One region of the Rhizobium sp. YJ-22 genome, then DNA from elsewhere that is predicted to be linked to it. Evidence: predicted binding sites of a transcription regulator. Region 1 holds the regulator's gene; each other region holds the start of a gene.
The links. Region 1 encodes LexA, which represses DNA repair genes until DNA is damaged. Its sites were predicted from a motif close to TGTTCNNNNTGTGTTCNG; they were not measured.
Positions count from the first base shown of each region.

Region 2: the regulator LexA is predicted to act here: its motif matches at 8,102-8,119, upstream of P7F60_RS05645 (UvrD-helicase domain-containing protein).
Region 3: the regulator LexA is predicted to act here: its motif matches at 5,494-5,511, upstream of parE (DNA topoisomerase IV subunit B).

Region 1 covers NZ_JARRIR010000002.1:13,832-24,350, forward strand. Annotated here, with positions in the region: gene P7F60_RS04535 (ComEC/Rec2 family competence protein) at 1-1,814, shown strand, start outside; gene lexA (transcriptional repressor LexA) at 1,795-2,526, opposite strand; gene P7F60_RS04545 (ferredoxin--NADP reductase) at 2,718-3,530, opposite strand; gene P7F60_RS04550 (DUF934 domain-containing protein) at 3,677-4,189, opposite strand; gene P7F60_RS04555 (nitrite/sulfite reductase) at 4,200-5,873, opposite strand; gene P7F60_RS04560 (DUF2849 domain-containing protein) at 5,881-6,195, opposite strand; gene cysG (siroheme synthase CysG) at 6,199-7,647, opposite strand; gene P7F60_RS04570 (hypothetical protein) at 7,644-7,820, opposite strand; gene P7F60_RS04575 (nucleoside deaminase) at 7,887-8,468, shown strand; gene mazG (nucleoside triphosphate pyrophosphohydrolase) at 8,480-9,307, shown strand; gene rplQ (50S ribosomal protein L17) at 9,419-9,844, opposite strand; gene P7F60_RS04590 (DNA-directed RNA polymerase subunit alpha) at 9,889-10,519, opposite strand, start outside.
Region 2 covers NZ_JARRIR010000002.1:216,467-226,985, reverse strand. Annotated here, with positions in the region: gene panB (3-methyl-2-oxobutanoate hydroxymethyltransferase) at 1-224, opposite strand, end outside; gene panC (pantoate--beta-alanine ligase) at 226-1,101, opposite strand; gene pncA (bifunctional nicotinamidase/pyrazinamidase) at 1,264-1,890, opposite strand; gene P7F60_RS05655 (amidase) at 2,027-3,451, shown strand; gene P7F60_RS05650 (DUF2778 domain-containing protein) at 4,068-5,390, shown strand; gene P7F60_RS05645 (UvrD-helicase domain-containing protein) at 5,585-8,059, opposite strand; gene P7F60_RS05640 (efflux RND transporter periplasmic adaptor subunit) at 8,353-9,513, shown strand; gene P7F60_RS05635 (efflux RND transporter permease subunit) at 9,510-10,519, shown strand, end outside.
Region 3 covers NZ_JARRIR010000008.1:313,830-324,348, reverse strand. Annotated here, with positions in the region: gene P7F60_RS20055 (aldolase/citrate lyase family protein) at 1-522, opposite strand, end outside; gene P7F60_RS20050 (DUF2336 domain-containing protein) at 732-1,847, shown strand; gene P7F60_RS20045 (AI-2E family transporter) at 1,848-3,023, opposite strand; gene parE (DNA topoisomerase IV subunit B) at 3,333-5,393, opposite strand; gene P7F60_RS20035 (alpha/beta hydrolase) at 5,588-6,466, shown strand; gene tpiA (triose-phosphate isomerase) at 6,798-7,568, shown strand; gene secG (preprotein translocase subunit SecG) at 7,667-8,086, shown strand; gene P7F60_RS20020 (CTP synthase) at 8,227-9,864, shown strand; gene P7F60_RS20015 (restriction endonuclease) at 10,113-10,519, opposite strand, start outside.

The DNA.
Region 1 (10,519 bases):
TGTCGCCACCCTCCGGTCCAGCCCTGCCTGGCCTCAATGATTTCGCTTTCTCCGCCTATTTCGACGGCATCGGCGCCTATGGCTTCTGGCTCGGCAAACCGGAGGTCGCCGAACCGTCTGGCGCCGCCCGCCGCCCCGGCTTCATTCAATCCATCACCCTGTTCTTCTTCGACCTGCGCAGCGGCATCGGCGACCGCATTCGCGCAATCGTGCCCGGCGATGCCGGTGCCTTTGCAGCCGCCATCGTCACCGACGAAAGGCGGGCGATGTCGGAGGGAACGACCGAAGCGCTGCGCCTCTCCGGGCTTGCCCACATCATCGCCATTTCCGGGCTGAACATGGCGCTTGCCGCCGGCATCTTCTTCGTTGGTGTCCGCTCGATCTTCTCCCTGTTCCCCGGCTTCAGCCAGCGCTATCCAATAAAGAAATTCGCCGCCGCCGGCGCGCTCATCATGGTCTGCGCCTATTACCTCGTCTCGGGTTTTGCGGTCTCCGCCGAGCGCGCCTTCCTGATGATGGCCATCCTGCTGATCGCCGTCCTGGTAGACCGCCCGTCGATCAGCCTGCGTAATGTCGCGCTTTCGGCCATCGTCATCATGGCCATGGCGCCCTCGGAAATCATGGGGCCCAGTTTCCAGATGTCCTTTGCCGCAACCCTGGCGCTGGTCTCCGGCTACAATCTCTGGAGCGGCCACTCCGCCGGTCGCGAGCCTGCGAGACTCCCCGTGTCCGGCATCGCCACGGAAACTTGGAATTTCGTCGCCAGTGTCTTCCTCACCTCGCTGATCGGCAGTCTCTCGACATCGGTTTTCTCCATCGAACACTTTCACAAGCTGGCCACCTACGGACTTGCCGCCAATCTCGCCGCCATGCCGGTCATCTCATTCGTCGTCATGCCGGCTGGCTTGATCGGCATGTTGCTGATGCCCTTCGGTCTCGACGAATGGCCGATCGCTGTCATGGGCTGGGGTCTCGGCATCGTCATCACCATCGCCAAGACGGTGGCAAGCTGGGGCGGAGAACTGATCATCGGCCGCCAGCCGCCGCTGTTCCTGCCGCTCGCCGTCGCTGGGATGGTGCTGTTCCTACTGCTGCGTACACGGCTGCGCCACATCGGCACCGCCCTCTTCCTGCTGGCGCTGGCCACCAGCCTGCTGGCAACCCCGCAAAAGCCCGATCTCCTTATTTCAGAGGATGGCAGGCTGGTCGCGTTGCTGGACGGCGACACTCTGAACAGCAACCGCCGCAAGCCCAGCGCTTTCATCTTCGACCAATGGCGCCGCGCTCTCACCATCCATACCCATGGTCCTCCGGAGCAACTCGACAGCGCCTTCCCGGCCAAAGGACCTTGGTCGGAGCGACGCAAGCAGCCACTGGATGAAGACGAATTGGTCGATGCCGACATGCTGCGCCAGCAAATCATGGAAACGAGCGCGGATCGTCGTTTCGCCTGTGTCCGCCAGAAATGGTGCCTGGCGAAAACGGCCATCGGCCCGGTCATGGTGCTGGAAGACGGTCGCTACATTGGTTTTGCCTGCGACAATGCCCGCCTGATTGTCACACCGACCCGCGCCAAATTCGCCCGCTGCCGCTCCGGCGCAACCGTCCTGGACAGCGAAACCCTGCGACAGACCGGCGCGGTGGAAATCACCTTCGCCGTCGATGCCCGCCAGGCTTTACGCATCCGCCCCGCTTTCGATCCCGAAAACCGGCGGGCCTGGACGCAGCACCGCGCCTATTCCTGGCGCGATGATGATTATACGCACCGTCTGCCGGCGGAGATTCGCTCGTTGCTCAGTGATAGCGGCGGATGAGGCCGACCAGCTTGCCCTGCACCTTGACGCGGTCGGAGGAGAAAATCCGGGTCTCGTAAGACGGGTTTGCCGCTTCCAGCGCGATAGAGGCGCCCTTGCGGCGGAAACGTTTCAGCGTCGCTTCTTCGTCGTCCACCAGCGCCACGACGATATCGCCAGGGGTTGCACTGTTGGTGTTGCGAATGATGACCGTATCGCCGTCGAGAATACCGGCCTCGATCATCGAGTCGCCCTTGACCTCCAGAGCGTAATGCTCGCCCTGCCCGACCATCTGCATCGGCACGACGATCTCATGGGTGTTGTTCTGGATTGCCGAAATCGGCACGCCGGCAGCGATACGACCCATGACCGGCACGGAGACGGAATTGGCCGCCTCAGGCAGGGCCGGCGTCGCCGGCTTCGCGACCGCAGGTGCGGAAGACGCCGGCTTGCCAAGGCTGCCCTCGATGACGCTCGGCGAAAAACCGCGCCGTGGCTGGGCGGCCGTCGCCGAATAGGCCTCCGGCAACTTGATGACCTCCAGCGCCCGCGCCCGGTTCGGCAGTCGGCGGATGAAACCGCGCTCCTCCAGCGCTGTGATCAAGCGATGGATGCCCGACTTGGAGGCCAGTTCCAGGGCGTCCTTCATCTCGTCGAAAGACGGCGGCACGCCGGATTCCTTCATCCGCTCATGGATGAAGAGCAGAAGTTCCTGTTGCTTGCGCGTCAGCATAGCACCCACCAGATTCGTGAAACAAATACAGAACGAACACTATCTGTTCCCACTGTGTTCCGCAAGGGCCGCAGGCACAATCCAGTGTTGAATATGGCAGGGAAATGACGGGTACGCCCTGAAAGGCGACCTCAAATGCAAAGCGCCGGCAATCTTTCGGTGCCGGCGCGGAGAATGCGGTTGCGGACGACTCAGCCGACGAAAGCGCGCTCGATGACGAATTCACCGGGCTTGTTGTTGGCGCCCTCGACGAGACCTGCCTTTTCGAGCAGTTCCTTGGTGTCCTTCAGCATCGCGGCCGAGCCGCAGATCATGCCGCGATCGACCGCAGGGTCGAAGGCCGGGACGCCGAGATCGGCAAACAGCTTGCCGTTGGCAATCAGGTCGGTGATGCGGCCCTGGAAGGGATAGTCGTCGCGCGTTACCGTCGAATAAAGACGCAGCTTGTCACCGACGATTTCGCCAAGCATCTCGTCGTTTCGGATTTCCTCGACGAGGTCGAGGCCGTATTTCAACTCGGCGACTTCCCGGCAGGTATGGGTGAGGATGACCTCTTCGAACTTCTCATAGGTCTCCGGGTCGCGGATCAGGCTGGCGAAAGGCGCGATGCCTGTGCCGGTCGAGAACATGTACAGGCGCTTACCAGGCGTCAGCGCGTCGAGCACCAGCGTTCCCGTCGGCTTCTTGCGCATCAGCACGATGTCGCCCGGCTGGATTTTTTGCAGATGCGAGGTCAGCGGACCGTCCGGCACCTTGATCGAGAAGAATTCCAGTTCCTCATCCCAAGACGGGCTGGCAATGGAATAGGCGCGATAAATCGGCTTGCCTTCGACCATCAGGCCGATCATGGCGAACTCACCCGAACGAAACCGGAAGCCCGCCGGACGCGTCATGCGGAATCGGAACAGACGATCGGTGTAATGCTGAACGCTCAGAACCGTCTCAGCATAAACGCCGGCGGGGATCGATTCAGCGAATTCCTCATTGCGTGCGGGAGCGTTCATCCTGTCTTCCTGCTTCTCGTCTTCTGCTTCTCAAAAAACCACTGTGCCGATAATACAAGATCCGGCACAAGAGAAGGAATGCATTTTCGTGAATGCTGACTGGTGGGAAATACCTATCTCACCCGTTAAGGTTTTACCATGCGGCATCACGCCGCCGGCGATGGCTTGCGCCGCCAGCTATAGGTCTCGCCGGCTTCTGCCGCCTGCGCGGTCGGCTGATAGTAGTGCGGTATACCTGGCAGACGCCTCTCTTCCAAACGCTTCAGCGCGGTCGGATTGCTAACCGCGAAGCTGTCGATGCCGACGCGCAGCATCAGTGGAATCTGGTCGATCAATATGTCGCCGACGGCACGCAGCTCGTTGGTGTAGCCGAGACGGGCGCGCAGCAGCGAGGCCTGGCTGAAAGCCCTGCCGTCGTTGAAAGCCGGGAAGGAGACGGCAACGATCTCCAGCCGAGAAAGATAAGGCTCCAGCCGGGCGACATCGTCAAACGGCGTGATGACGACGCCGAGGCCGACATCATTGCTTTCGTTCGCGCGGGCGACCAGCCCATCCAGCGACAGCAGCGGCCGCTGCTCGCCAGCAGCCTTCACCTCGTCGGTCTCGATCACCCAGGGATCGTTGGCGATAAAGCCGGTTTCTCTCCAGATCTTGATCATGGTCGCCTCCTCAAGCCGCTTCGGCGGCATTGCCGCCATAGAGCGCATCCTTGAACGGCTGCGGGCCGACACGGCGATAGGCCGTCAGGAAGGTTTCCTGCGGATCGAGGCGCAGGCCAAGATAGGTATCGACGATCTTCTCGATCGCATCCGTCACCTTATCCGGCTCGAAGCCGCGGCCGATGATTTCGCCGATGGAGGTCTGCTCGTCGCCCGAGCCGCCGAGCGTGATCTGGTACAGTTCCGCCCCCTTCTTCTCGACGCCCAGCAGGCCGATATGGCCGACATGGTGATGGCCGCAGGCATTGATGCAGCCGGAGATTTTGATCTTCAGCTCGCCGATTTCCGCTTGCCGCTCTGGTGCGCCGAAGCGGGCGGAAATTTCCTGCGCCACGGGGATCGAGCGCGCATTGGCAAGCGCGCAGTAATCCAGCCCGGGACAGGCGATGATATCGGTGATCAGGCCGGCATTGGCGGTTGCAAGCCCGGCGACGACCAGCGCCCGGTAGACCGGCTCCAGATCGGCCAGCGCCACATGCGGCAGAATCAGGTTCTGCTCGTGGCTGACACGGATTTCGTCGAAAGCATATTCCTCGGCGATTTCGGCGACGGCGTCCATCTGTGCATCGGTCGCGTCACCGGGAATGCCGCCGATCGGCTTCAGCGAAATGGTCACCATGCCGTAATCCGGGTTCTTGTGCGGCTGGACGTTCTGCTTCACCCAGCGGGCGAAATCCTCGTCCGCCTTCTTCCAGCGCGCCAGGTTTTCCCAGCCTTCCGGCCGTTCGCCCAAAGCCGGCGGCGCGAAATAGGCGGCGATCGCCTGCACGTCCTTTTCCGGCAGCCTCAGCTCGGTATCTCTGAGCTTGGCGAATTCCACCTCGACCTGGCGCGTCAGTTCCTCCACGCCCGTTTCATGCACGAGGATCTTGATGCGCGCCTTGTACTTGTTGTCGCGGCGACCGTGGAGATTGTACACGCGCATGATCGCGGTGGTGTAGGACAGAAGATCCTCTTCCGGCAGAAACTCCCGGATCAGCTTGGCGATCATCGGCGTGCGCCCCTGCCCGCCGCCGACATAGACGGCAAAGCCCAGCTCACCCTTGTCGTTCTTCTTCAGGTGCAGACCGATGTCATGCACCTGGATGGCGGCGCGGTCGCGCTCGGCGCCGGTGACGGCGATCTTGAACTTGCGCGGCAGGAAGGAGAATTCGGGGTGCACGGACGACCATTGCCGCAGGATTTCCGCATAGGGGCGCGGATCGGCGACCTCGTCGGCAGCAGCACCGGCGAAGTGATCCGCGGTGACGTTGCGGATACAGTTGCCCGAGGTCTGGATGGCATGCATCTCGACGGTCGCGAGTTCCGCCAGCACGTCGGGCATGTCGGAAAGCTTCGGCCAGTTGAACTGCAGGTTCTGGCGGGTGGTGAAATGACCGTAGCCGCGGTCATAGGTGCGGGCGACATGCGCCAGCATCCGCATCTGCTTCGAATTCAGCGTGCCATAGGGAATGGCGATGCGCAGCATATAGGCATGCAATTGCAGATAGACGCCGTTCATCAGGCGAAGCGGCTTGAAGGCATCCTCGGAGAGCTCGCCGGCGAGACGTCGCTCCACCTGGTCCCGAAACTGCGCGACACGCTCGGAAACGAAAGCGTGGTCAAATTCGTCGTAACGATACATGATTTCCTCAGACGGCGATGAATTCCGGATCGGCCGGCGCGTAGCCGGGTGCATAGGCCATGGTCGGCCCCTGGGCGCGAATGCGCTCGCGCAGACGCAGCGGCCAGAGAATGCCATCGGTTTCCTGAACCTCGATCAGGTTCACGTCAACCACCTTGTTGTCGGCATAGGCCTTTCTGCCGATCTCCTCGAGCGCGGCGAAGGCTTCCGCATGGCGCGCCACCAGCGCATCCTGCAGCGACGTCACCCATTCACCCGCGGCATTCAGCCAGACGGAGACGCCGTCCGTCAACCGGTTTGCGGTCAGAACCTTGTCCACCATCGTTTAAGCTCCTTGCATGTCCTGTTGCCGAACCCGGCCGCGCGATAGCGGTTCGGCCAGAGGTTTGGAATGTTCGATATTGGCGCCGGCTACCGCCTCGCCGATGATGACCATCACAGGCCCGGTCAGTTCGTCGCGATGTTCCAGGTCGGGCAACTCCCGCAGAATGCCGTGCAGCAGCCGACGATCGGCGCGGCTGGCATTCTCGATCACCGCGACAGTGGTTTCCGGCGCAAGTCCTGCCTGGATCAGGCGCGTCGCTACCGATGCGGCGACCGTCCGTCCCATATACACCGCAATCGTCGCGCCGGATACCGCAAGGCTTGCCCAATCCGGCAGCACGTCGCCGGTAAGGTCATGGCCGGTGGTGAAGACCAGCGACGAGGCGACGCCGCGCAGCGTCAGCGGCAGCTCGAAATCGGCCGCAGCCGCAAAGGCAGAGGTGATGCCCGGTACGATCTCGTAGCCGATACCGGCCTGCCGAAGTGCGGCAATTTCCTCGCCGGCTCGACCGTAGACCAGTGGATCGCCGGATTTCAGGCGCACCACGCGCTTGCCCTCGCGCCCAAGACGCACCAGCAGCGCATTGATTTCGTCCTGCGATTTCGTATGGCAGCCCTTGCGCTTGCCGACCGACAGGCGCTCGGCATCGCGACGTCCCATGTCGACGATCGCCTGCGGCACCAGCGCGTCATAGACGATGACGTCGGCCTCCATCATCACCCGTTGCGCCCGCAGCGTCAGCAGATCTTCCGCGCCCGGGCCGGCGCCGACCAGCCAGATACGTCCCTCGGCTTCGCCGGGATTGCTCAGCAGCTTTGCCGCCTCGCGCCGCGCAGCGAAGGAATCACCGTTCGACACGGCATTGGCGACGGCACCGGAAAAAAATTGTCGCCAGAAGATGCGACGCGTCAGCCCGCGCGGCAGCAGCCGCTCTGCGGCTTCGCGATATTCGACCGCCAGCCGCGCCAGCTTGCCGAGCGACGGCGACAGCAGCTGATCGACCTGCGCGCGGATCATCTGCGCCAGCACCGGGCCCGCGCCTTCCGTGCCGATGGCGACGACGACGGGCGCGCGATTGACCAGCGCCGGCGTGTAGAAATCGCATTCCGCAGGCTGGTCGACGGCATTGGCCGGAATACGGGCCGCGCGCGCCGCAGCGGCAATGCGTGCGTCCAGTGCCTTGTCGCCGGTCGCGGCGAAGACCAGCGTCGCGCCGTTCAGCAGCTCGGGCGAAAAAGCAGACGCGACATGTTCTATGTCGTGGGCGGAAAGATAGGCGCCGAAGTCAGCCTCCGGCTGGTCCGCATAGGCGACGATGCGCGCCGACGTATTGCCGAGCAGGCGCACCTTGGCAAAGGCTTCATCGCCATTGCCGAACACCGCCGCAACCTTACCCGCAATGCGGAAAAAGGCCGGAAAAGCGGAGAGCTTGTCGCAGCTTTCAGTCATTCTATCCTTCCATCCAGGTTGCGCAGACTATCATGGATGCGGGCAAAATATTGAAGAAACAGAAATTCTTTGGGCATGCGCTGCGAGACTTGTTTTTCTCGCGTTGCGGCGAATTTGAGCAAATCTCCGCGATGCCAGGCGAAATGCCCATGCGCCGCCGATGGCGTTGACATGCCCCCGGATTTCCGTTTCTGCTGGCCGAAGCCGTTTTGCCCGTAGTTCTTCAGGGAGCCCCGCCCTTGCCCCAGCCCATCCCCGCCTCCCGTCTGCTCGATGTCATCGAGCAGGATATCCTGCCGTTGACCGAAAAGGGCGTCGCTACCGGAAACAAGGTGTTCGGCGCCGCCATCCTGCGCAAATCCGACCTGTCGCTGGTGCTGGCCGAGACCAATAACGAGCTGGAAAATCCGCTCTGGCATGGCGAGGTCCACACGCTGAAACGTTTCTACGAACTGGGCGAACGGCCGGATACGCGCGACTTGGTCTTCCTCTCCACCCATGAGCCCTGCCCGATGTGCATGGCGGCGATCACCTGGGCCGGCTTCGACAATTTTTATTATTTTTTCAGCTATGAGGATTCGCGCGACAGCTTTGCCATCCCCCATGACCTGAAGATTCTCAAGGAAGTTTTTGGTCTGGAGCCCGGCGGCTACCGCAAGAACAATGCTTTCTGGAACAGTTTTTCGATCCGCGACCTCGTCGTCGCCGATCCACGCCGCGCCGAACTGGAAGCTCAAAGCGACCGCATTCGCGGCGAATACGACCGCCTCTCAGCCATCTACCAGGCCTCCAAGGCCGATAACGCCATTCCGCTGAACTGACCGGAGCAACCATGCGACCTTCCAAAGACATCAGCCGGCTGATCGAGATCATGGCGGCGCTGCGCGATCCCGAGACCGGCTGCCCCTGGGATATCGTTCAGACCTTCGAGACGATCAAACCCTATACGATCGAGGAAGCCTATGAGGTCGGCGACGCCATCGAGCGTCACGACATGGACGATCTCTGCGACGAACTCGGCGACCTCCTGCTCCAGGTCGTCTTCCATGCCCGCATGGCCGAGGAAGCCGGCGCCTTTTCCTTCGGCGACGTCGTCGAGGCGGTGACGCGAAAAATGATCCGCCGCCATCCGCATGTCTTCGCCCGCTCGGATGCCGATACGCCCGATGCCGTCAAGCAGCAATGGGATGCGATCAAATCGGAGGAAAAGGCCGAACGCGCCGCACGCCGCGCCAGACACGGCCTGGATACGGCCGAAAAGAACGGCCACCTCGACACCGTCCAGCGCAGCTTCCCGGCCCTCACCGAAGCCCTGAAAATCCAGGAACGCGCCGCCAAGGTCGGCTTCGACTGGTCCGAGCCGGAACCGATTCTCGACAAGATCGAGGAGGAAGTCGCCGAACTGCGCGAAGCGCTGCAGGAAGGCCGACAGGACAAGGTATCCGACGAGCTCGGCGACCTGATCTTCGCCCTCGTCAATATCGGCCGTCACGTCAACGCCGACCCGGAACAGGCGCTGCGCGGCACCAACACGAAATTCCGCCGCCGCTTCCGCCATATCGAGACATCACTCGCAGCCAACGGCGAAGACCTTGCCTCCGCCAGCCTCGACCGCATGGAAGACCTCTGGCAGGACGCGAAGAAGAGCGAGCGGCCATAGGTCCTCGCCCTTGCAAAAACCGGGCAACAAAAAACCCGGCCGGACCGTCAGGCCCGACCGGGTTTGAAAGCATTGCTCAATTAAGGCGTTCCTGACGGAACGTCTTAGGGATCAAGCGGCTTCGGCAGCTTCTGCTTCAGCGGCAACGCGAGCCTTGTCGGCTGCGCCCTTGGCATCGACGTCGCGCTCGACGAATTCGATGACGGCGAGCGGCGCGTTGTCGCCCTGGCGGAAGCCGGCCTTCATGATACGCAGATAGCCGCCGTTGCGGTTGGCGTAGCGAGTCGCGATCGCATCGAACAGCTTCGAAACGACGGCGACGTCACGAATCTGCGAGATCGCCTGACGACGTGCGTGCAGGTCGCCGCGCTTGCCGAGGGTGACGAGCTTCTCGACGATCGGACGGATTTCCTTCGCCTTCGGCAGGGTGGTGACGATCTGCTCATGGGTGATGAGCGACGCAGCCATGTTGGCGAACATCGCCTTGCGGTGGCTGGCAGTACGGTTGAGTTTGCGACCGGCGTTCTGGTGGCGCATCTCTGGTCTCCTTTACTTGCAGGCAGGGCCCGCAGTCTAATGGTTTAATACTGGTCTTCGTAGCGCTTGGCGAGGTCTTCAATGTTCTCGGGCGGCCATGCCGGCACTTCCATGCCGAGGTGCAGGCCCATGGAAGCGAGAACTTCCTTGATCTCGTTAAGCGACTTGCGGCCGAAATTCGGAGTGCGAAGCATTTCGGCTTCGGTCTTCTGAATGAGGTCGCCGATATAGACGATGTTGTCGTTCTTCAGGCAGTTGGCCGAACGGACCGAAAGCTCCAGCTCGTCGACCTTCTTGAGCAGCGCCGGGTTGAACGCCAGCTCGGTGACGGCTTCTTCCTCGGCTTCCTTCTGCGGCTCGTCGAAGTTGACGAAAACGCCAAGCTGATCCTGGAGAATGCGGGCCGCGAAGGCGATCGCATCTTCACCGGTGATCGAGCCGTTGGTTTCGATCGTCATCGTCAGCTTGTCGTAGTCGAGAACCTGGCCTTCGCGGGTGTTTTCAACCTTGTACGAGACCTTCTTCACCGGCGAATACAGGCTGTCGACCGGGATGAGGCCGATCGGCGCATCTTCGGAACGGTTGCGTTCCGCCGGAACGTAACCCTTGCCGTTGTTGACGGTGAATTCCATGCGGATCTCCGCGCCCTCGTCGAGCGTGCAGATCACATGGTTC
Region 2 (10,519 bases), 200 kb from region 1:
GCCTTGCCATGGCCGATCATCATCTCGGTGGTGACGCCGATGGTGGACTCCATGCCGTAGAGAACCATCCCGAGCGAATCGCCGACCAGCAGCAGGTCGCAATGCGGATCCAGCAGCCGTGCGATCGGCGTCGTATAAGCCGTGAGGCAGACGATGGGGCGCTCGCCCTTGAGCGCGGTGATGGCGGCGGGCGAGACCCGCTTCTGGCGTCCGACTGCGCTCATGTCATGCGGCCTTTCCGAGAATGTTCTGGGCGGCGCCGATCAGGCCGTTGTCGAGCAAGCGGGTCTGGCCGATGCGGATGTAGAGCACCAACAGCGCCGGGCGCTCGCCGATGGTCTCCATCGGCTTCAGCGTTTCAGGGTCGCGAATGGCGACGACTTCAGGCCCGGCCAGCGGCTCGGCGGCGATGAAGGCGCGCAGCGCCGCCTCGAAGGCGGCGACTTCGCGCAGGCCTTCGCGATAAAGGCGTTCGGCCTCGATCAGCGTCTTCGGCACGATGACGGCGGCGCGGCGCTGCTCGGGGCTCAGATAGACGTTGCGGGAAGAGCAGGCGAGGCCATCCGCCTCGCGCACGGTCGGCACCGGCACGACCCGCACCGGCTGGGCCAGATCCTCGACCATGCGGCGGATGACGGCGACCTGCTGGTAATCCTTCTCGCCGAAATAGGCGCTGTCCGGCTGGACGATGTTGAACAGTTTGGTCACGACCGTGGCGACGCCGGCGAAATGGCCGGGCCGCACCGCGCCTTCCAGCTCGGCGCCGAGCGTGGGCACGTCGACGACGGTTTCCATCGGCCTCGGATACATGTCGGGCACGTCGGGGGCGAAGAGGAAATCGACGCCGGCCTCCCGCAGCATGGCGGCATCGCGGTCGAGATCGCGCGGATAGCGCGCCAGATCCTCATTCGCGCCGAACTGCAGCGGATTGACGAAGATGGAGACGACGCTGATGTCGTTTTCGGCCTTGGCACGGGCGACGAGCTGCATATGGCCGACATGGAGATATCCCATGGTCGGCACAAGCCCGATGCGGCGGCCGGCGCGACGGTGTTCGGCCAGCCGCTCGCGCAGAGCGGCGATGCCGCGAATGATGTCCATACTGCCTCCCCGGAGCCTGCCCGCCTCGACGGGCGCGCACAGACATGCTCCTGTCTTATCGCACTGCGGCATAAACTATGCCGCCAACGCCTTTCCTCCCTAAAAAGCGAGGGATTTTTACACTGTGCAGTGCAAAAAGGCAACCGCTTGGCGCGTGTTGGATCAGGAGATGAGCGCGGTATCGCTGTTGATCACCTCGATGCCACGGGCGCGCATTTCGGCGATTGCCGCCGCGACGCCTTCAGGCGCGATGCCGCGGCTGGCATCGGCGATGAAGCGAAGTTTGACGCCGGGCAGCATGTCGGCTGCGTCGAGGGCCGAAAACTTCACGCAGTAATCCGTCGCCAGGCCGCAGAGGTCGAGTTCGGTGACGCCCTTGTCCCTGAGGTAGTCGGCAAGGCCGGTCAATGCCGCCTGGTCATTGTCACGGAAGGCGGAATAGCTGTCGACGGCCGGGTTCTGACCCTTCTGCTGAATGTAGTCGACGTCGTCGACATGCAGGCCGGGGTGGAATTCGGCATCACGCGTGCCCTGCACGCAATGATCCGGCCACATCATCTGCGGCTTGCCGGAGAGTTCGCCCATCTCGAAGGGCTGCTTGCCGGGATGGGCGGAGGCGAAGCTGCCATGGCCGGGCGGATGCCAGTCCTGCGAGGCGACGATCAGGTCGTACCGGCCGCTGTCGATCAGCCGGTTGGCGACGGCGACGACCCGGTCGCCTTCCGCGACGGGAAGGTTGCCGCCGGGGCAGAAGCCGTTCTGGATGTCGATGAGCAGCAGCGCTTTCAAATGCCTGTTCCCTTTGCAAGATCGTGCCGGCAGGATGCCAAGTTCGCGCCGCCGGATCAAGCTTGGCCTTTCGCGGAACCGCTCAACTCTGCTAAGGCTCGGGCGGGAACGAAATCATGCAGCGAGGATACCAGACATGACCGCGATCACCGATCTTTCCGCCCTCGAATTGTCCCGCGCCATTCATGATCGCACGGTATCCTGCCGCGAGGTGATGGCGGCCTATCTGGAGCGCATCGGCCGCATCAACCCCAAGATCAACGCGATCGTCAGCCTGCGCGACGCCGAGGAACTGATGCGCGAGTCGGGTGAACGCGACGCGGAACTGGACGCCGGCCGCTCGCAGGGCTGGATGCATGGCCTGCCGCATGCGGTGAAGGATCTGGCGCCGGCCAAGGGCATTCCCTGCGTCTTCGGTTCGGAAAACTACCGCGATTTCGTGCCGGATTTCGACGATATCCAGGTGGAGCGCATCCGCGCGCTCGGCGCGATCATCATCGGCAAGACCAATACGCCGGAAATGGGCCTGGGCTCGCATACCTTCAACCCGGTCTTCGGCCCGACCCGTAATCCCTACGACACCGGCAAGAGCGCCGGCGGCTCCAGCGGCGGCGCGGCGGCGGCGCTGGCGGCGCGGCTGGTGCCGGTGGCGGACGGCAGCGACATGATGGGCTCGCTGCGCAATCCGGCCGGTTTCAACAATGTCGTCGGTTATCGTCCGAGCTATGGCCGCGTGCCGGCGCTGGGCCGCGAACTGTTCCTCGGCCAGCTCGCCGTCAACGGCCCGATGGCCCGCAACGTCGCCGATGTCGCAGCCCTTCTTGCGGTGCAGACCGGCTATGACATTCGTGATCCGCATTCGCTGTCGGACGAGGCTTTCGTCCTCGATCCCGATGTCGACATGAGCAGCGCCCGTATCGGCTGGCTCGGCGATTACGGCGGCTACCTGCCTTTCGAGGACGGGGTGCTCGATCTCTGCCGCGATTCGCTCGAGGTGTTCCGCACGATCGGCTGCCGCGTCGGCGATGTCACCCATCGCTTCGACATGGCCCGCGTCTGGGATAGCTGGCGCACGCTGCGGCATTTCCTTGTCGCCGGAGGCCAGGCCGCCGATTATGCCGACCCGGCGCGACGGGCGAACATGAAGCCGGAAATGATCTGGGAGGTGGAAAACGGCAATGCGCTGACCGCTGCGCAGGTCTTCGCAGCCTCCTCGGTGCGCAGCGACTGGTATCGCTATATGTGCGGCCTGTTCGAGGAGTATGATTTCCTCGTGCTGCCGACGGCGCAGGTTTTCCCCTTCGACGTGACGCTCGACTGGCCCAAGACCGTTGGCGGGAAGGCGATGGATACCTATCATCGCTGGATGGAAGTGGTCATCGGCCCGAGCATGCTCGGCCTGCCGGTCGCCGCCATGCCGGCCGGTTTCGGCAGCAACGGGCTGCCGGCGGGCATCCAGATCATCGGTCGCCCGCGCGCCGATCTCGCCGTGCTGCACATGGCCGCGGCCTACGAATCGCGCACCGACTGGCTGTCCCAAGCACCTGCGATTGCCAAGTGAGAAAGTGATGCCGGTTTACGCCGGCGTTAACTTTTTTCCCTCGCGTGACCGTTCTGCCGCAGTCTTTCCATATTTCTGTGGGACTGCCGGTGCCGCCGACGGTTCGGAGAGCCGTCCATCATGCCGGAGCGATTCCAGCAAAAGCGCGACAGCGGTTTTGCATCGGGATTGCATGAAGACGCTTTGAGGACGATCAGGGGGCATTCGCGCTTCGTGTGAACCGCGAAACCATTCTATCGTATTGATTTTACGCAATGTCCCGAACGTGCGGCGTCTACGCGCCGGGTCGGACTTGCGCGCGGGGCCGGGGGAATCTGCCGTTCTCGCCACAGGAAATTCGTCCGCGCCAGCATAGGCTGTCCGGGCGCGCTCCCGCTTGTGCCGTCGCGGCTGCTCTGCCGCGCTGCCAGGCAAAGACTTTGACGAGACATAGTAAATTTTCCGCAAGGCCATTGCCCGCTTCGGGACAACGTAAAGGAATTGGTTACCATAGTTTGTCATCCTTACCATCACACCAGCCGATGCGAAGAGCTTTCACTTCGCTCGCTGCCGCTCCCGGCCTTTTGGCTATGTCTGGTGACGCCGGATCGAGTTTTGCGTTTGGGTATTGAGTAACATGGTATCTGCCGTCACACAGACCAATCATCGCGCCTTGTCGTTCCAGGCAAAGCCGGCGCGTCGGCGCAACTCCCGCGCTCTCCTCCGTGGCCTCGTCGTAACCGGCGTTGGGGCCGCCACAGTCTGCTGGATCGTCGGCACGCTGGCGACGATGAACAGCCTGACCACGGCGGCGGCATCGGGCGACCGGAACCGTTTCGAAACCAGGCTGGCGCTCAATCCGATCGTGCGGGGCGAACCCGGCGAGCGGAACATCCGCCCGACGAAATTTTCGCGCGCGCCGCTGCCGCTGGTCGACCAGATCGCCCAGAGCGGGCTGACGGATGAGGCGATCCGCTCCTCGCGCGAACGCATGGCCATGCTTGCCCGCCTGACGCCGGACAAGGCCGGGACCACCAAGGCCCATGGCCTGACGGCGCAGGCGATTCGCGCTTTCCACACCAAGTCGACGATGGTGGCCTCTGCCGCGCCGCCGCGCCCCGCCGAGCCGGCAAAGGCCATGGCGGCGCTGACACGCGGCAAGGACGATGCGATTCTCGCAGCCGCCGACGCAAAGGCCGCTGCCCAGCCGGTCCTGGCCAGCGCGCTCGTCGAGCCGACCGCAGCGCAGGCCAGTTCGCTGCCGAAGCCCTTCAGCTATGTCATGGCGGAACGCGAGGCCGCCGCTGCCGAAGCCACCGAGTCGCTCCCCGCATCGATTCCGCTGCCGGCCGCCAAACCGGAACTGCGCGTCGCACTGGCCAAGCCGGAACCGGAGGAGCGCAAGCCGGCCAAGACGACCGAACTTGCCTATGCCAAGCCGACTTCGGCGCTGGAAGAGGATGACGATTCGAGCCGGTCGCTGATCCCCACCTTCCCGCGCCGTCGCGGCGGCAAGGTGGCCTATTACGACATTTCCGCCGGTGTGGTGCATATGCCGAACGGCGAGAAGCTGGAAGCCCATTCCGGCATCGGCGAAATGCGCGACAATCCGAAATACACCCATGTGACGATGCGCGGGCCGACCCCGCCCGGCACCTACAAGCTGTCGATGCGCGAAAGCCTGTTCCACGGGGTGGCCGCCATTCGCCTGACGCCGACAAATGGCATCGCGCCGAAGGGTCGTGTCGGCCTGCTGGCCCATAGCTACCTGCTGCGTCGTCGTGGCGATTCGCACGGCTGCGTCGCCTTCGCCGACTACAAGCGCTTCCTGCGCGCCTTCCAGAGCGGCCAGGTGGATACAATGATCATCGTCCCGAAGATGTCCGCCTGGGGTGGGTTGACCGCTTCCGCCGACGACCGCAAGTCCGGCGGTATTTCCTCGGAACGGCGCATGCGTTGATGATTTTCCAGGCGGGCCTTGCGGTTCGCCTGGACTGGCACCACCCCTCTTCACCGTCATGCTCGGGCTTGTCCCGAGCATCTGCAAACATCAGAGATTGTCTGATATCTCAATTGTTTGGCTAATGAAGGCAGATCCTCGGGACAAGCCCGAGGATGACGATTGTGGGTAGATTGCCGCAAAATCAAGCGGGCTCACGACCGCTCGACGAACCCTTCCAAAACCCGTTTCTGGCCGGCACGGTCGAAATCGATGGTCAGTTTGTTGCCTTCGATGGTGGCGACGGTGCCGTTGCCAAATTTCATATGGAAGACCCGGTCGCCGACCGAGAATTGCGACGGCGTCTCGCTGGTCGACTTGGCGACCAGTTCGCCCTCGATGGTGCGGCCGCGCGGGCCGCTTTCGCCATAGCCGATCCGTTCGACCGCATGGCCGGAGCGCGTACCCCAATTGTCGCGGGTGGCCTCGGAGCGGTTGGCCTGCGCCCGTTTCCAGCCCGGCGTCGAATAGGAATTGCTGAAAGGATCGGCCGCCTTGTCGAAGCGTGACTGGCCGTAGCCGCCGCGCCCGCCGTAACCGCCATAGGAGGTATCGCCGGCGGCGACGTCGACATGGGCGGGTGGCAGTTCGTCGAGGAAGCGCGAGGGCAGGGTGGATTGCCACAGGCCATGGATGCGCCGGTTGGAGACGAACCAGATATGGCAGCGGCGCTTGGCGCGCGTCAGGCCGACATAGGCGAGGCGGCGTTCTTCCTCCAGCCCGGCGCGACCGCCTTCATCCAATGCGCGCTGGTGCGGAAACAGGCCTTCTTCCCAGCCGGGCAGGAAGACGGTGTCGAATTCCAGTCCCTTGGCCGAATGCAGGGTCATGATCGAGACGGCGTCGAGATTCTCGTTCTGCTCGGCATCCATCACCAGCGAGACGTGTTCGAGGAAGCCGCGCATGCTCTCGAAGGCCTCCATCGAGCGGATGAGTTCCTTGAGGTTCTCCAGCCGCCCCGGCGCTTCCGCCGATTTGTCGTTCTGCCACATGGCGGTGTAGCCGCTCTCGTCGAGGATCTGCTCGGCGAGTTCGGTATGCGAGGTGGTTTCGAGCAGGCTCTGCCAGCGGCGGAAATCGGTGACGACATCGAACAGCGCCTTGCGCGGCTTCGGCTTCATCTCGTCCGTGTCCATCAGTTCGCCGGCGGCGGCGAGCATCGGCACGCCGCGCTTGCGGGCATGGTCGTGGACGGCGCGCACGGCGGCATCGCCAAGGCCGCGCTTCGGCGTGTTGATGATCCGCTCCAGCGCCAGGTCGTCGGCCGGCTGGCAGACGAGGCGGAAATAGGCCATGGCGTCGCGGATTTCCTGGCGCTCGTAGAAGCGCGGGCCGCCGATGACGCGGTAATTCAGCCCCAGCGTGACGAACCGGTCTTCGAATTCGCGCATCTGGAAGGAGGCCCGCACCAGGATCGCCATGTCGTTGAGATTGTGCTGCTTGCGGTGAAGCTGCTCGATCTCCTCGCCGACCGCGCGCGCCTCTTCCTCCGAATCCCAGGCGGCGTGGACGATTACCTTGTCGTCGCCTTCGTCGAGGCGGTCGGTGAACAGTGTCTTGCCGAGGCGGCCCTCGTTATGGGCGATCAGATGGCCGGCCGCGCCGAGGATATGGGCGGTGGAGCGATAATTGCGCTCCAGCTTGATGACGGCAGCGCCCGGAAAATCCTTCTCGAAGCGTAGGATGTTGTCCACCTCCGCGCCGCGCCAGCCATAGATCGACTGGTCGTCGTCGCCGACGCAGCAGACATTCTGCGGCACGCCCTTGGGCCGCTGCGCCAGCAGGCGTAGCCACATGTATTGCGCGGTGTTGGTGTCCTGATACTCGTCGACGAGAATGTAGCGGAAGCGCTTGTGATAATCCTTCAGCACGTCGGGATAGGTGCGGAAGATATGGATCGGATGCATCAGCAGGTCGCCGAAATCGCAGGCGTTCAGCGTCTTCAGCCGCGCCTGATAAGCGGCGTAAAGTTCGCGGCCCTTGCCGTTGGCGAAGGCGCGGGCGTCGCCCTCGGGAATATCGGCGGGCCCGAGGCCCTTGTTCTTCCAGCCGTCGATCATGCCGGCGAATTGCCGCGCCGGCCAGCGCTTGTCGTCCAGCCCCTCGGCCTGGATGAGTTGCTTGATGAGGCGGATGACGTCGTCTGTATCGAGAATGGTGAAATCGGAGCTGAGGCCCACCAGTTCGGCATGGCGGCGCAAAAGCTTGACGCCGATGGAGTGGAAGGTGCCGAGCCAGGGCATGCCCTCGACCATCTCGCCGACGAGAACGCCGATGCGCTCCTTCATCTCGCGCGCCGCCTTGTTGGTGAAGGTGACGGCGAGGATCTGGGAAGGATAGGCGCTGCCGGTCGCCAGGATATGGGCGATGCGGGTGGTCAGCACCCGCGTCTTGCCGGTGCCGGCTCCCGCCAGCACCAGCACCGGGCCGTCCATGGTCTCGACGGCGCGGCGCTGCTCGGGATTGAGGCCGGAGAGATAGGCGCCCTGCGGGCGCGCCGGTTCGCGCGCTGCCATGGCGCGCGCGGCGATGCCGCTCGGCGTGCCGACGCCCTGAGCAGGCGCTGCCTTGTGCGGCGGTGCGTCCGGCTCCTCGTCGAAGAAGGGAATATCGTCAAAACCGTTGGTCATGCGGCGTAATGTAGTGATTCGGTTCCGAAAGGCCAGAACGCATGTTCTTCTTTCATTCCGTAATGCCCGATAACGGCGCGAAGATCGAAGGCGAAACACCATGTCTGGCTGGCGGACGACTTCACGCAAACTTGATGCGATGACGCAGGCCGATTTCAAGTCGTGACGACATTACAATTCCGTAAGGCGACAGCCCTTGCTTTGCCGTCTATCATTCCGGCACCATAATACGCTGCTATTGCCGCGACCGTCTTTTGCCTGTTTCTTCCGGTCGCGGAAGCTTGGAGAATTGAATGCATATCTGGAAACAGCTTCTGACCAGCATCGTCGTCCTCTGTTGCGGGGTTCTCGCCTGGGTCTGGCTCGCGCCGGGTTCGGCTGCGACGCTGGAAAAGCTCGGCTTGCCGAAAGCGATGATCGCCGCCGTCGCGCCGCGGGAAAAGCCCGAGGCGGCAACCGGCGGCGCCGGCCACAAGGCGCATGGCGATGACCGCACGCCGCTGGTGGTCGTGCGCACGGTGAGCCAGGGCATCGTCAACGACCGGCTGAACGCCATCGGCAGCGGCGAGGCGATCCGCTCGGTGACGGTGACGCCGCAGGTCTCCGGCACCATCGTTGAGATCGGCATCAAGTCCGGCGACAAGGTCAGCCAGGGGCAGGTGCTGATGCGCCTCGACAGCGACGAGCAGGTGATCGCCCGCGACCAGGCGCGCGTGGCGCTGAGGAATGCCGAAGAAAAGCTGAAGATCTATCAGAACATCAAGTCGACCGTCTCGCGCCTCGACGTCTCCAACGCCGAGATCGCTCGCGATACCGCGAAGCTGGCGCTCGAGACGGCCGAGTTCAACCTCAAGCGCCGCACTGTCACTGCGCCTTTTGACGGCATCGTCGGCATCGTACCGGTCAGCATCGGTGACAATGTCACGAGCGCGACGACGCTGGTCGGTCTCGACGACCGTTCGGAGATCCTCGTCGATTTCTGGGCGCCGGAGCGATTCATCAGCCAGATCGCGCTTGGCGGCGCGGTCGAGGCCAGCGCCATCGCCCATCGCGGCGAGATCTTCCACGGCGTGGTCGATGCCATCGACAACCGCGTCGATCCGGCCAGCCGCACCTTCCGCGTCCGCGCCCGTATCGACAACGGCGACGACCGGCTGCGCTCGGGCATGTCCTTCGCTGTCGCCATGAAGTTTGCCGGACAGAGCTATCCGGCCGTCGATCCGCTGTCGGTGCAGTGGGATTCGCAAGGCTCCTATGTTTGGCGCGTCGCCGATGCCAAGGCGGAGAAGGTCCGGGTCGGCATTGTCCAGCGCAATCCGGAAGCGGTTCTGGTGCAGGCCGATCTCGCGACCGGCGAGAACATCGCCATCGAAGGCCTGTTGCGCATTCGCGAGAATGGCGGTGTGCGCATTTCCGGCCAGCCGTCCAACCAGCAGGCGGAGGCTACCCCATGAGCGCCTCGACGGAAGGAAAATCCGGGGGATTCACCGCCCTGTTCATCCGCCGCCCGATCCTGGCGCTGGTGTTCAACACGCTGATGGTCGTCGCCGGCCTTGCCGCCTGGTTCGGCATCGAGGTGCGCGAGTTGCCGGATACCGACCAGCCGGTGATCACCGTGCGCACCACGCTGGACGGCGCGGCACCCCAGACCATCGACCAGCAGATCACCCGCATCATCGAGGGCGGCGTCGCCCGGGTCAGCGGGTTGAAATCGATTTCCTCCTCGTCCTCCTTCGGATCCAGCCGGGTGACGCTGGAATTCACCGACAAGACCGATCTGGCGGTCGCCGCCAGCGATGTGCGCGACGCCATCGGCCGCATCCAGTCGCAACTGCCCGACAATGTCGATGCGCCGCAGATCGTCAAGGCGGATGCCGATTCGCAGCCGGTCATGCGGCTTGCGGTCACCTCCGATACGCTCAGCATGGACGATCTGACGCAGCTCGTCGACAAGCAAATTTCCGACCGTCTCGCCGCCGTCGACGGCGTCGCCGACGTCCAGCTCTATGGTGACCAGGAAAAGGTTTTTCGTGTCGATATCGACCAGACGGCGCTGGCCAGCCGCGGGCTGACGGTCGCCGACCTCTCGACCATGTTGCAGACCGCCTCCATGGATGTGCCGGCCGGCTCGATCACCAGCACGACCCAGGATATCGTCGTGCGCGCCACCGCCAACCTCACCAAGCCGCAGGATTTCGAAAACCTCATCATCCAGAACCGGGTGCGGCTCGGCGATGTCGCCAGCGTGACGCTCGGCCCGCGTGACGGCACGACGGCGCTGCGCTCCAACGGCGTTACCGGCATCGGCCTCGGCATCATCCGCCAGGCGCAATCGAATACGCTCGATATTTCAACCGGCGTGCGCGCCGCCGTCGACGAGCTCTCCGCCGCCGTGCCGCAGGGCGTCCATATCGCCATTACCAGCGATGACGCCGCCTTCATCGAGGGTGCGATCCATGA
Region 3 (10,519 bases), on a different contig from region 1:
TCCGTCATCCTCATGGGTGCGGCAGGCGCCGAGGCTTCCGGCCAGCGCCGGCATCGACCAGCCCAGCGCATCCAGGCGCGGCGAGGCGCGGCCCATGTTCTCGCCGGTGTTGAGAATGCCGAGCGCATTGTCGCCGCAGAGCGCAACGATGCGCGTCATGCCCGGATAGATGCCGAAGATCGCCTCGCGGGCCGACAGCATGGCGTCGAGCCGCTGGATATCGGCCGCCGCCCGCACGCCCGGAAGCACGATGCCGTCCGCCCGTCCGCGCATCGCCGCATCCAGATCCTTTTCCATCAGGCCCGAGGCATGAGGATGGATCAGCACGAAGCAGCGCGCCTCGCGCTCGCGGATGGCGGGGCGGTCGCTGAGGAATTGCTGGGTTGCCTCGCGCGCCTGCGCCTTCAGCGGCGGCACGACGCTGGCGAGATCGGCGACCAGCACGTCGGCGCCGCTTTGGCGGCTGTCCCCCAGAAGGGTTTTGTCCAGTCCCGGGACCAGAAGCCAGGATCGCTTCATCATGCTTCCGTCTCGCGAGAGGTGACCGATTGCCGCCGCACATGCGGCCTGAACAGATCCTTAAATGGCCGGGACAGCGCTTTCAACCGCCTTGGCGGGGCAGGATGGCATTCGCGGGGGTTCGCGTTAAGAAACATGGTGAAGAAATCTTAAACCATTGCCGGTTACTGTGTTTTCGTGTTTCCGATTCATACGCAGTCTTCGAGGTCACGGTGATCGTTCAGGCATTTCTTCGCTGGGTTGAAGGGGCGAAAACCTCCGACAGGGCGCGTGCCGCCAGGGCTTTGGCACGGGCTTTCCTGATGGAGCGCATCACGTCGCGTGAACGCGACGCGGCGGCCATGGCCTTGAATTACCTGCTCGACGATCCATCGCCGGTGGTGCGGCTGGCTTTGGCCGAATCCCTGTGCGTCAGTGCGGCCGCGCCGCGCACCGTCGTGCTGTCGCTTGCCGAAGACCAGCCGGAAATTGCCGCCACCATCCTCATCAACTCGCCGGCGCTTACCGATGACGATCTCGTCGACCTGATCGGGCGCGGATCGGCCACCAACCGGGCACTGATCGCCGCCAGGCCGAAGCTGTCGCGCGGTGTCGCTGCGGCGATCGTCGAAGTCGGCGAGGCGATGGAAGTCGCCGTGCTGCTCGACAATCCCGACGTGAAACTCGGACGTGGCACGCTGGAGCGTATCGCCCAGCGCCACGGCCATGATTGCGGCGTGCGCACAGTTCTGCTGGAGCGCGACGATCTGCCGGCCAATGCCCGCCACAGCCTGATGCAGCATGTCGGGCGGGCGCTTGTCGGATTCGGGCTGGTGCAGGCGCTGGTCGGCGAACAGCGGGTGGAGCGTATCGTCCATGAGGCCAAGGAGGTCGCGACGGTGGCGATGATCGGCGCAGTTGAGGCGGGCGAACTGCCGGCGCTCGTCGAACACCTGCGCCGCGAAGGGCGGCTGACACCGGCCTTCCTGATGCATGCGCTATGTTCCGGCAAGGTGGATTTCATCGCCGCCGCACTGGTGTCGCTGTCGGGGCTGGAGGAGCGGCGGGTGCGCGCCATCGTCGCCGGCGGTCGCGCGCATGCCATCCGGGCGCTCTACGAATCGGCGGGCCTGTCGCGCGAGATCAGCCCGGTCTTCGTCGAGGCGACGCTGATATGGCGCGGCGCCCATGCCGTCGCCTCCGGGGTTCACGACGTGGCCGAGGAATTGCTTGGCCGCTTTCGTCACGCAGGAACGCCTGCGATCGGCGAATTGCTGGCCATGGTCGAGAAATTGCGGATCGCCGAGGAACGGCAGGCGGCGCGCGCCAGCGCAACACTGGCCGCCTGATCAGACGGCTTCCTGCGTCTTGGAAACCGGCGCCGGTTTCGGCGGCGGCATGCTGGCCTCCTGCTCGTCGACGGCGGTCAGTTCCGCCTCGCGCAGCCATTCGCGCCAGATGGCGACCAGCAGGGCCATCAGAACGGGGCCGATGAACAGACCGAGGAAACCCATCGTCTTGACACCGCCGATCAACCCGAAGAACGTCGGCAGGAAAGGCAGCTTGATCGGTCCGCCAACGAGGCGAGGGCGCAAGGTCTTGTCGACGATGAACAGTTCGATCGAGCCCCAGAGGAACAGGCCGATGCCGGATACCGGGTTGCCGCTGGCAATGAGATAGAGCGAAATCAGCGTGAAGGACAGCGGTGCGCCGCCCGGCACCAGCGCCATGAATCCGGTGATGACGCCGAGCGTCACGGGCGAGGGCACGCCCGCCACCCAATAGGCGGTGCCGAGCACGATGCCCTCGCCGATGGCGATCAGGGTCATGCCGGTGACGGTGGAACTGATGGTCGCCGGCACGACCCGGGAAATGCGCTCCCAGCGGGTCGGCAGGATGCGTTCGCCGATCAGGTCGACCTGGCGGGAAAAATCAGCGCCGTTGCGATAGACGAAAAACAACGCGATCATCATGAACAGCAACGTCAGGAAAAGGTGGAAGGCGCCGCCGCCGGCGGCCAGCACGGCGCGGTAGATATTGCCGATATTGGCGCCGCTCGCCATCTGGATCAGTGCGCCGATGGCGCCGGGGCTGCCGATATGTTTCGCCCACATGTCGCCGATCCAGTCGCCGACGACCGGCAATGCCAGCATCCAGTCCGGCGCGGTCGAGCCTTCGCGGTTGGCCTCGATCACCCACATCACCCATTGCCGCACTTCGTCGATCGTGTAGAGCACGGCGATCGTCAGCGGCACGACCAGGAAGGTGAGAATCAGCGCGATGGCGAGGGAGGCTGCGATGGTGGAACTGCCGCCGACATGGCGCTGCAGACGCTTGAACAGCGGCCAGCTTGCAAAGCCGATGACGAGGGCGGCCAGCACCGGAACGACGAAACCGTAGAAGAAATAGATGCCCGCGGCGACGATCAGCACCAGCAGCCAGCGCGCGGCCGAGACTGAGGACACCAGCGCCGTGCGCGGCGGCGTCGCGGGGCCGAGCCAGCGCTGTTCGTTTCGGTGTCTCATCGGTTCCAAGGAGCTCAAAGTCAGTATCTTCGCGGTTTCAGGTCTTCAAACTATGGGAGATCGATGCCGATGTTGCAAGGCGGCGCAACCGCATCTTTCGGGCGATCAACCGCGGCTATTGTGGCAGGCAATGGCTAAGACAATATGGCGAAGCTGCGTTAACAGCTTCGCACCCCGCAGTTTGCGCCCGCCGAACCCGGCGCGCAGCCTGCCTTGAGCAGGAAATTGCGACTTAAGGAAGGCTTAACCGTAAATCGCCGTATGGCGGCGATTTACGGCACCGGAACGATTGTCGATCCGAGAGCACGCTCAGATATCCAGGTTTTCGGCGAAGGCGGCCCGCTCCTGGATGAAGCGGAAACGGGCATCGGCCTTGGTGCCCATCAGTGCATCCACCGCCTCGCGCGTGCCCTCGAAATCCACCTCGTCGATCGCCACCCGCAACAGGGTGCGGTTGGCGGGATCCATGGTGGTTTCCTTCAATTGCTGCGCCATCATCTCGCCGAGGCCCTTGAAGCGGCCGATCTCGACCTTCTTGCCCTTGAAGACGGTGGAGAGGAGCTTCTGGCGATGGTCGTCGTCGCGAGCATAAAGTGTCTTGCCGCCATGGCTCATGCGATAGAGTGGCGGCACGGCGAGGAACAGATGTCCGCCACGGATCAATTCCGGCATCTCCTGATAGAACAGGGTGATGAGCAGCGAGGCGATGTGAGCGCCGTCGACGTCGGCATCGGTCATGATGATCACGCGCTCGTAGCGCAGATCCTCTTCGCGATACTTGGTGCGCGTGCCGCAGCCGAGCGCCTGGATGAGATCGGCGATCTGCTGGTTTGCGGACAACTTGTCGCGGCCGGCGCTGGCGACGTTGAGGATCTTGCCGCGCAGCGGCAGGATTGCCTGGTTGGCGCGGTTGCGCGCCTGCTTGGCCGAGCCGCCGGCCGAGTCGCCCTCGACGATGAACAGTTCGGCGCCTTCGGCGGTGTTCTGGGCGCAATCGGCGAGCTTGCCGGGCAGGCGCAGCTTGCGCACCGCGGTCTTGCGGTTGACTTCCTTTTCCTTGCGGCGGCGCAGGCGCTCCTCGGCGCGCTCGATCACCCATTCCAGCAGCTTGGCCGCTTCCTGCGGATTGCCGGTCAGATAATGATCGAAGGGGTCGCGCAGCGCGTTTTCGACGATGCGCTGTGCCTCGACGGTCGCGAGCCGGTCCTTGGTCTGGCCGACGAATTCCGGCTCGCGGATGAAGATCGACAGCATGCCGGCCGCCGAAATCATCACGTCGTCCGTGGTGATGTCCTTGGCACGCTTGTTCTGCGTCATGTCGGCGTAGTTCTTCAGGCCCTTGGTCAGCGCAAGGCGCAGACCGGCTTCATGCGTGCCGCCTTCCGGGGTCGGGATGGTGTTGCAATAGGAATGGACCTGCTGGTCGCCGCCATACCAGGTGACGGCCCATTCCAGCGCGCCATGACCGCCGGTCTTTTCCGTGCGGCCGGCGAAAATTTCACGGGTGACGGTGAAATCCTTGCCGAGCGTCGCCTGCAGATAGTCCTTCAGGCCGCCGGGGAAGTGGAAGACGGCCTTTTCGGGAATGTCCGAACCTTCCGGCAGCACGCCCGGATCGCAGCTCCAGCGGATTTCGACGCCGCCGAACAGATAGGCCTTCGAGCGGGCCATGCGGAAGACGCGGCCGGCATCGAAATGGGCGTGGTCGCCAAAAATCTGCGGATCGGGATGGAAACGCACTCGGGTGCCGCGCCGGTTATGGACGTCGCCCAGTTCCTCCAGCCCGCCTTGCGGAATGCCGCGCGAAAAGCGCTGGCGATAGAGCTTGCGGTTGCGCGCCACCTCGACTTCCAGCACATCCGACAGCGCGTTAACCACGGAAACGCCGACGCCGTGCAGGCCGCCGGAGGTCTCGTAGGCCTTGCCGTCGAACTTGCCGCCGGCATGCAGCTTGGTCATGATGACTTCGAGGGTCGATTTGCCCGGCACCTGCGGATGGTTTTCCACCGGAATGCCGCGGCCGTTGTCGCTGACCGTCAGGAAGCCTTGCGTGTCCATATGCACTTCTATGAAGTTCGCGTGTCCCGCGACGGCCTCGTCCATCGAGTTGTCGATGACTTCGGCGAAGAGATGGTGCAGCGCCTTCTCGTCGGTGCCGCCGATATACATGCCGGGACGCATGCGTACCGGCTCCAGCCCTTCGAGAACGCGAATGGCCGAGGCGTCGTAGGTATCGGCGTTGGCGGCCGGCGGGGCAGGGCGCGCTGGCGCCGGTGCCGGCGAAGCCGCCGGTTTGATCGTATCGGCCGGGCGCCCCTCGGGTTTGGGGGCCGGGGCCAGCGTGGAAAAGAGATCGTTCTTGTCGTCCATCGAGCTTTTCAGATCGGCTTCCTCAGGCGCATGTCGCGCAACGTTTCGGCGCATGCCGCGTCCTTCAATCCTGATGCCCGGCGAATCGGGCGTGATTCCCGTAAACATATCGGGAACATATTTGGCAACAAGGATTGCGTCGAGCCGTCCGCGATGGCAAGGCTCATCCTTATCCACAACAGGTAAGCGGCCACATGTCCACAGTTCATTTCCGTTTTCTGGCCTTGGCGGCGGCATTTTCGCTGGTTTCGCCGGCTTTGTCGCAGGCTGCGGGGGCGCTGAAACCGTTCAAGGACGAGCTGTTTTCGGCACAGATTCTCCTCGACCAGCGCGACGGCGGCGATTTCCGCCATGTCGATTACCAGGAAATGCGCGACATCAACGGCCGCGACCAGATCCCCGAAAAGCGGGTCAAATCCGCCTATGTCTCGCTCGGCGTCCGCAAGGCGCAGGCGAACGAGACGCTGGCGCTGCCCTCCGGCCCGCTGGATGTCTTTCGCGCCGGCCAGGCGACAGGGGCGGCCTTCACCGTCATCTTCATCCACGGGCGCGGGGGTGATCGCCGGCTGGGGGCCAACGACTATACGTTCGGCGGTAATTTCAACCGGCTGAAGAACCTCGCGGTGGAAAACGGCGGCGTCTATTACGCCCCGAGCGTCAAAAGCTTCGACAGCGCCGGTGCAACGGCGATTGCCGATCTCATCGCCCATACGGCAGCGCAGGCGCCCGGCCGGCCGGTGATCCTCACCTGCGCCTCGATGGGCAGTTTCATCTGCTGGGGTGTTTCGCGCGATGCGAAGGCCGTTGCGGCCTTGTCCGGCATGGCGGTTCTGGGTGGGGCGACCGATCCGGACTTTTCCAAGAGCGCATTCCACAAGGCGAAAAAGCCTGTTTTCTTCACCCATGGCAGCGCCGACAAGGTCTATGCCGCGACCGACCAGATCGCCCTCTACGACCGGCTGCACAAGGCGGGTTATCCGGTGCGTTTCACCCTTTTCGAAACAGGTTCGCATGGAACGCCGGTGCGCATGACCGACTGGCGCGAGGTTCTGAACTGGCTGCTTTCGCGTTGATCTGCGGTCAGCCGTGCAAGGCGACGTACAGGGCGCTGGTGATGACCGTCGCAATGGCGCCGATCACCGCGTAATGAACAAGAAGGTCGCTCATATCTCGTGATCCTTTCCCTCTCGTAGAAACGCAGACGCGAAATCGAAAGTTCCGGCGATCTTCTGCGGCTGAATCGGGCGGACTTGCGGCGGGCGGCCGCAAATCCCGTTGATTATGCGGAAAGTCCGGTTAAGACAGAGACCGAGGAATTTCAAGGGAAGAGCGCCTTGCCGTAGCGTAAGTCGGCTGACGGCAGGGCAGGTATTTCCCGCACACGACAAGCAAGGAACGACGAGAATGACCCCTGACGTGCGTCCGCTGGTGGCGGGAAACTGGAAGATGAACGGCACCCGCGACTCGCTGGACCAGATCAAGGCGATTGCCGCCGGCGTCAGCGGCCCGATGGCCGCCAAGGTCGAGGCGCTGATCTGCCCGCCCTCGACGCTGCTCTATGTCGCGACCGCGCTCTGCACCGACAGCCCGCTGGCCATCGGCGCGCAGGATTGCCACCAGAACGTCTCCGGCGCCCATACCGGCGATATTTCCGCCGCCATGATCGCCGATTGCTTCGGCACCTATGTCATCGTCGGCCATTCCGAGCGCCGCACCGACCACGCCGAGACCGACCATCTGGTGCGCGCCAAGGCCGAAGCCGCCCATGATGCCGATCTCACCGCCATCGTCTGCATCGGCGAGACGGCGGACGAGCGCAAGAACGGACAGACGCTGGACATCCTCAAGCGCCAGCTTGCTGGTTCAGTGCCGGACGGTGCGACGGCGGAAAACACCGTCATCGCGTATGAGCCGGTCTGGGCGATCGGCACCGGCCTGACGCCGACGGCGGCGGATGTCGAGGAGGCCCATGCCTTCATGCGCGCCGAGCTGGTCGCCCGTTTCGGCGCCGCCGGCAAGGTGATGCGCATTCTTTACGGCGGCTCGGTCAAGCCTTCCAACGCGGTCGAGCTGATGGGCATTGCCAATGTCGACGGCGCGCTGGTCGGCGGCGCCAGCTTGAAAGCGGCGGATTTCCTCGCCATTTATGGTGCGTATAAAGAATTGCTGGATTGAGAAAACCACGCAGGGGCTTGGAATAGGCCGCGGCCTCATGTAAAGAGCCGCCAAACGCGTTTTGACTTTGCCCTGGTTCAGGGCAGGACTGGAAACCCATGCAGACCGTATTGATCGTCATTCATCTCATGATCGTGCTCGCCCTGGTGGGCGTCGTGCTGATCCAGCGTTCGGAAGGCGGCGGGCTCGGCATCGGCGGCGGCTCCGGCTTCATGTCGGCGCGCGGCACGGCCAATGCGCTGACGCGCACCACTGCAATCCTGGCGGCGCTGTTCTTCGCGACCTCGCTCGGCCTCGGCATCCTGTCGCGCTTCGAATCGCGCCCGACCGATATCCTCGACCGTATCCAGCAGGGCACGGCCGGCCAGGGCAGCGGCGTTCTCGACCAGCTCGGCCCGGCTCAGGGCACCGGCACGCCGGCTCCGGGCGAAGGCACGGCAGTTCCGACCGATGGCGCGGCCACGACGCCGGCCCCGGCGGCTCCGGCCACCAATACGGGCGTTCCGACGGGGCAATAACCCGTCCCCGCCTCGATCCCATCCCGGCAGGTTCGCAAGACCTGCCGGTTTTCTTTTGTTCAATATCCGCCGCCTGTCCCCAGGAAACATCGTGACGATGTCTTTTAGGGCTGGCGGAATCGTTTGTGAAAAGGTATCCGGTGACTCCCATGGCGCGATATGTATTCATCACAGGCGGCGTGGTTTCTTCCCTCGGAAAAGGAATTGCGGCAGCCGCACTCGGAGCTTTGCTTCAGGCGCGCGGATATCGCGTGCGCCTGCGGAAACTTGACCCCTATCTCAACGTCGATCCCGGCACGATGAGCCCGACCCAACACGGGGAAGTGTTCGTCACCGACGACGGCGCGGAGACGGATCTCGATCTCGGCCACTATGAGCGCTTTACCGGGCGTTCGGCCACCAAGACCGACAACATCACCACCGGTCGCATCTACAAGAACATCATCGACAAGGAACGCCGCGGCGACTATCTCGGCGCGACCGTGCAGGTCATCCCGCACGTCACCAACGAGATCAAGGACTTCGTCACCGAAGGCAATGACGATTACGACTTCGTCATCTGCGAAATCGGCGGCACGGTCGGCGATATCGAGGCGATGCCGTTCATGGAGGCGATCCGCCAGCTCGGCAACGACCTGCCGCGCGGCACGGCGATCTATGTCCACCTGACCCTGATGCCCTATATCCCGGCGGCCGGCGAACTCAAGACCAAGCCGACGCAGCATTCCGTCAAGGAGCTGCAGGCGCTGGGCATCCATCCCGACATCCTGCTGGTGCGCGCCGACCGGGAAATCCCGGAAGCCGAACGCCGCAAGCTGTCGCTGTTCTGCAACGTGCGTCCCTCCGCCGTCATCCAGGCGCTGGACGTGGCGCACATCTATGACGTGCCGATGGCCTATCACAAGGAAGGCCTCGACAACGAGGTTCTGGCCGCCTTCGGCATCGAGCCGGCGCCCAAGCCACGCCTAGAGCAGTGGGAAGAGGTCTGCAACCGCATCCGCACGCCGGAGGGCGAGGTGACCATCGCCATCGTCGGCAAGTATACCGGCCTCAAGGATGCCTATAAGTCGCTGATCGAGGCGCTGTATCACGGCGGCATCGCCAACCGCGCCCGCGTCAAGCTGGAATGGATCGAATCGGAAGTCTTCGAGAAGGAAGACCCGACGCCCTATCTGGAAAAGGTGCATGGCATCCTCGTTCCCGGCGGTTTTGGCGAGCGCGGTTCGGAAGGCAAGATCCTGGCGGCCCGCTTCGCGCGTGAGCGCAAGGTGCCGTATTTCGGCATCTGCTTCGGCATGCAGATGGCGGTCATCGAGGCGGCGCGCAATCTCGCCGGCGTCGAGGAGGCCTCCTCCACCGAATTCGGCCCGACCAGCGAGCCGGTCGTCGGCCTGATGACTGAATGGATCAAGGGCAACCAGCTTGAAAAGCGGGTCGCTGCCGGCGATCTCGGCGGCACCATGCGTCTCGGCGCCTATAAGGCGGCGCTGAAGAAGGGCACGAAGATCGCCGATATCTACGGCTCGACGGATATTTCCGAGCGCCATCGCCACCGCTACGAGGTCAATGTCGATTACAAGGATCGGCTGGAGTCCTGCGGCCTGGTATTCTCCGGCATGTCGCCGGATGGTGTGCTGCCGGAAACGGTGGAATATCCCGATCACCCGTGGTTCATCGGCGTCCAGTATCACCCGGAACTGAAGAGCAGACCGTTCGATCCGCATCCGCTGTTTGCGAGCTTCATCGAGGCCGCGCTGGAACAGAGCCGCCTCGTCTGAGGCGGCCCATTCCAACAACCAAAAACCCCGGTCCATGCGGCCGGGGTCAGGCTAATGACAAAATCCCTCCACCGTCATGCTCGGCCTTGTGCCGAGCATCCAAGCACGCAAAATAAATCTATTACCGCCAATGTTTGGTGAGCGTGAGCAGATCCTTGGGACAAGCCCAAGGATGACGACAGAGTGCGGGGCAAGGTTTGTCACCAGTCCGACCCCGGTCCATGTGGCCGGTTTTTCGTTCTTAGAGATCAGATCGATAGGTCGGTCAACATTTCCGACATCCGGTCGATCAAGACGTCGTGGAATTCGTCGCCGAGATCCCGGGCCGTCAGCATGTCCTTCAATTCGGCGAGCGTCAGCGACAGGATCAGGTGGCCGCGCTGGCGCAGGGCTTCCTGCACGGCGCGGCGGCCACCGGCGTCGAGGCCGGCGCGGCTGACGACCAGCAGCATGGGGCGCAGGGCCGGGCGAGAGAGGAAGCGTTCGGCGGAGAGGATAGCGCCATGGCCGAGCGGTTCGGCCTGGTTGGGAAACAGGAACAGGCCGTAGCGCCCGTCGAAATCGCCCGAAAGCGCGCTCCAGAAATCATGGCCGGCGGCGAGGCGGGCGATCAGGTCGGGGCGGAACAACCCGTCTTCCGGATTGTTCTGCGGCG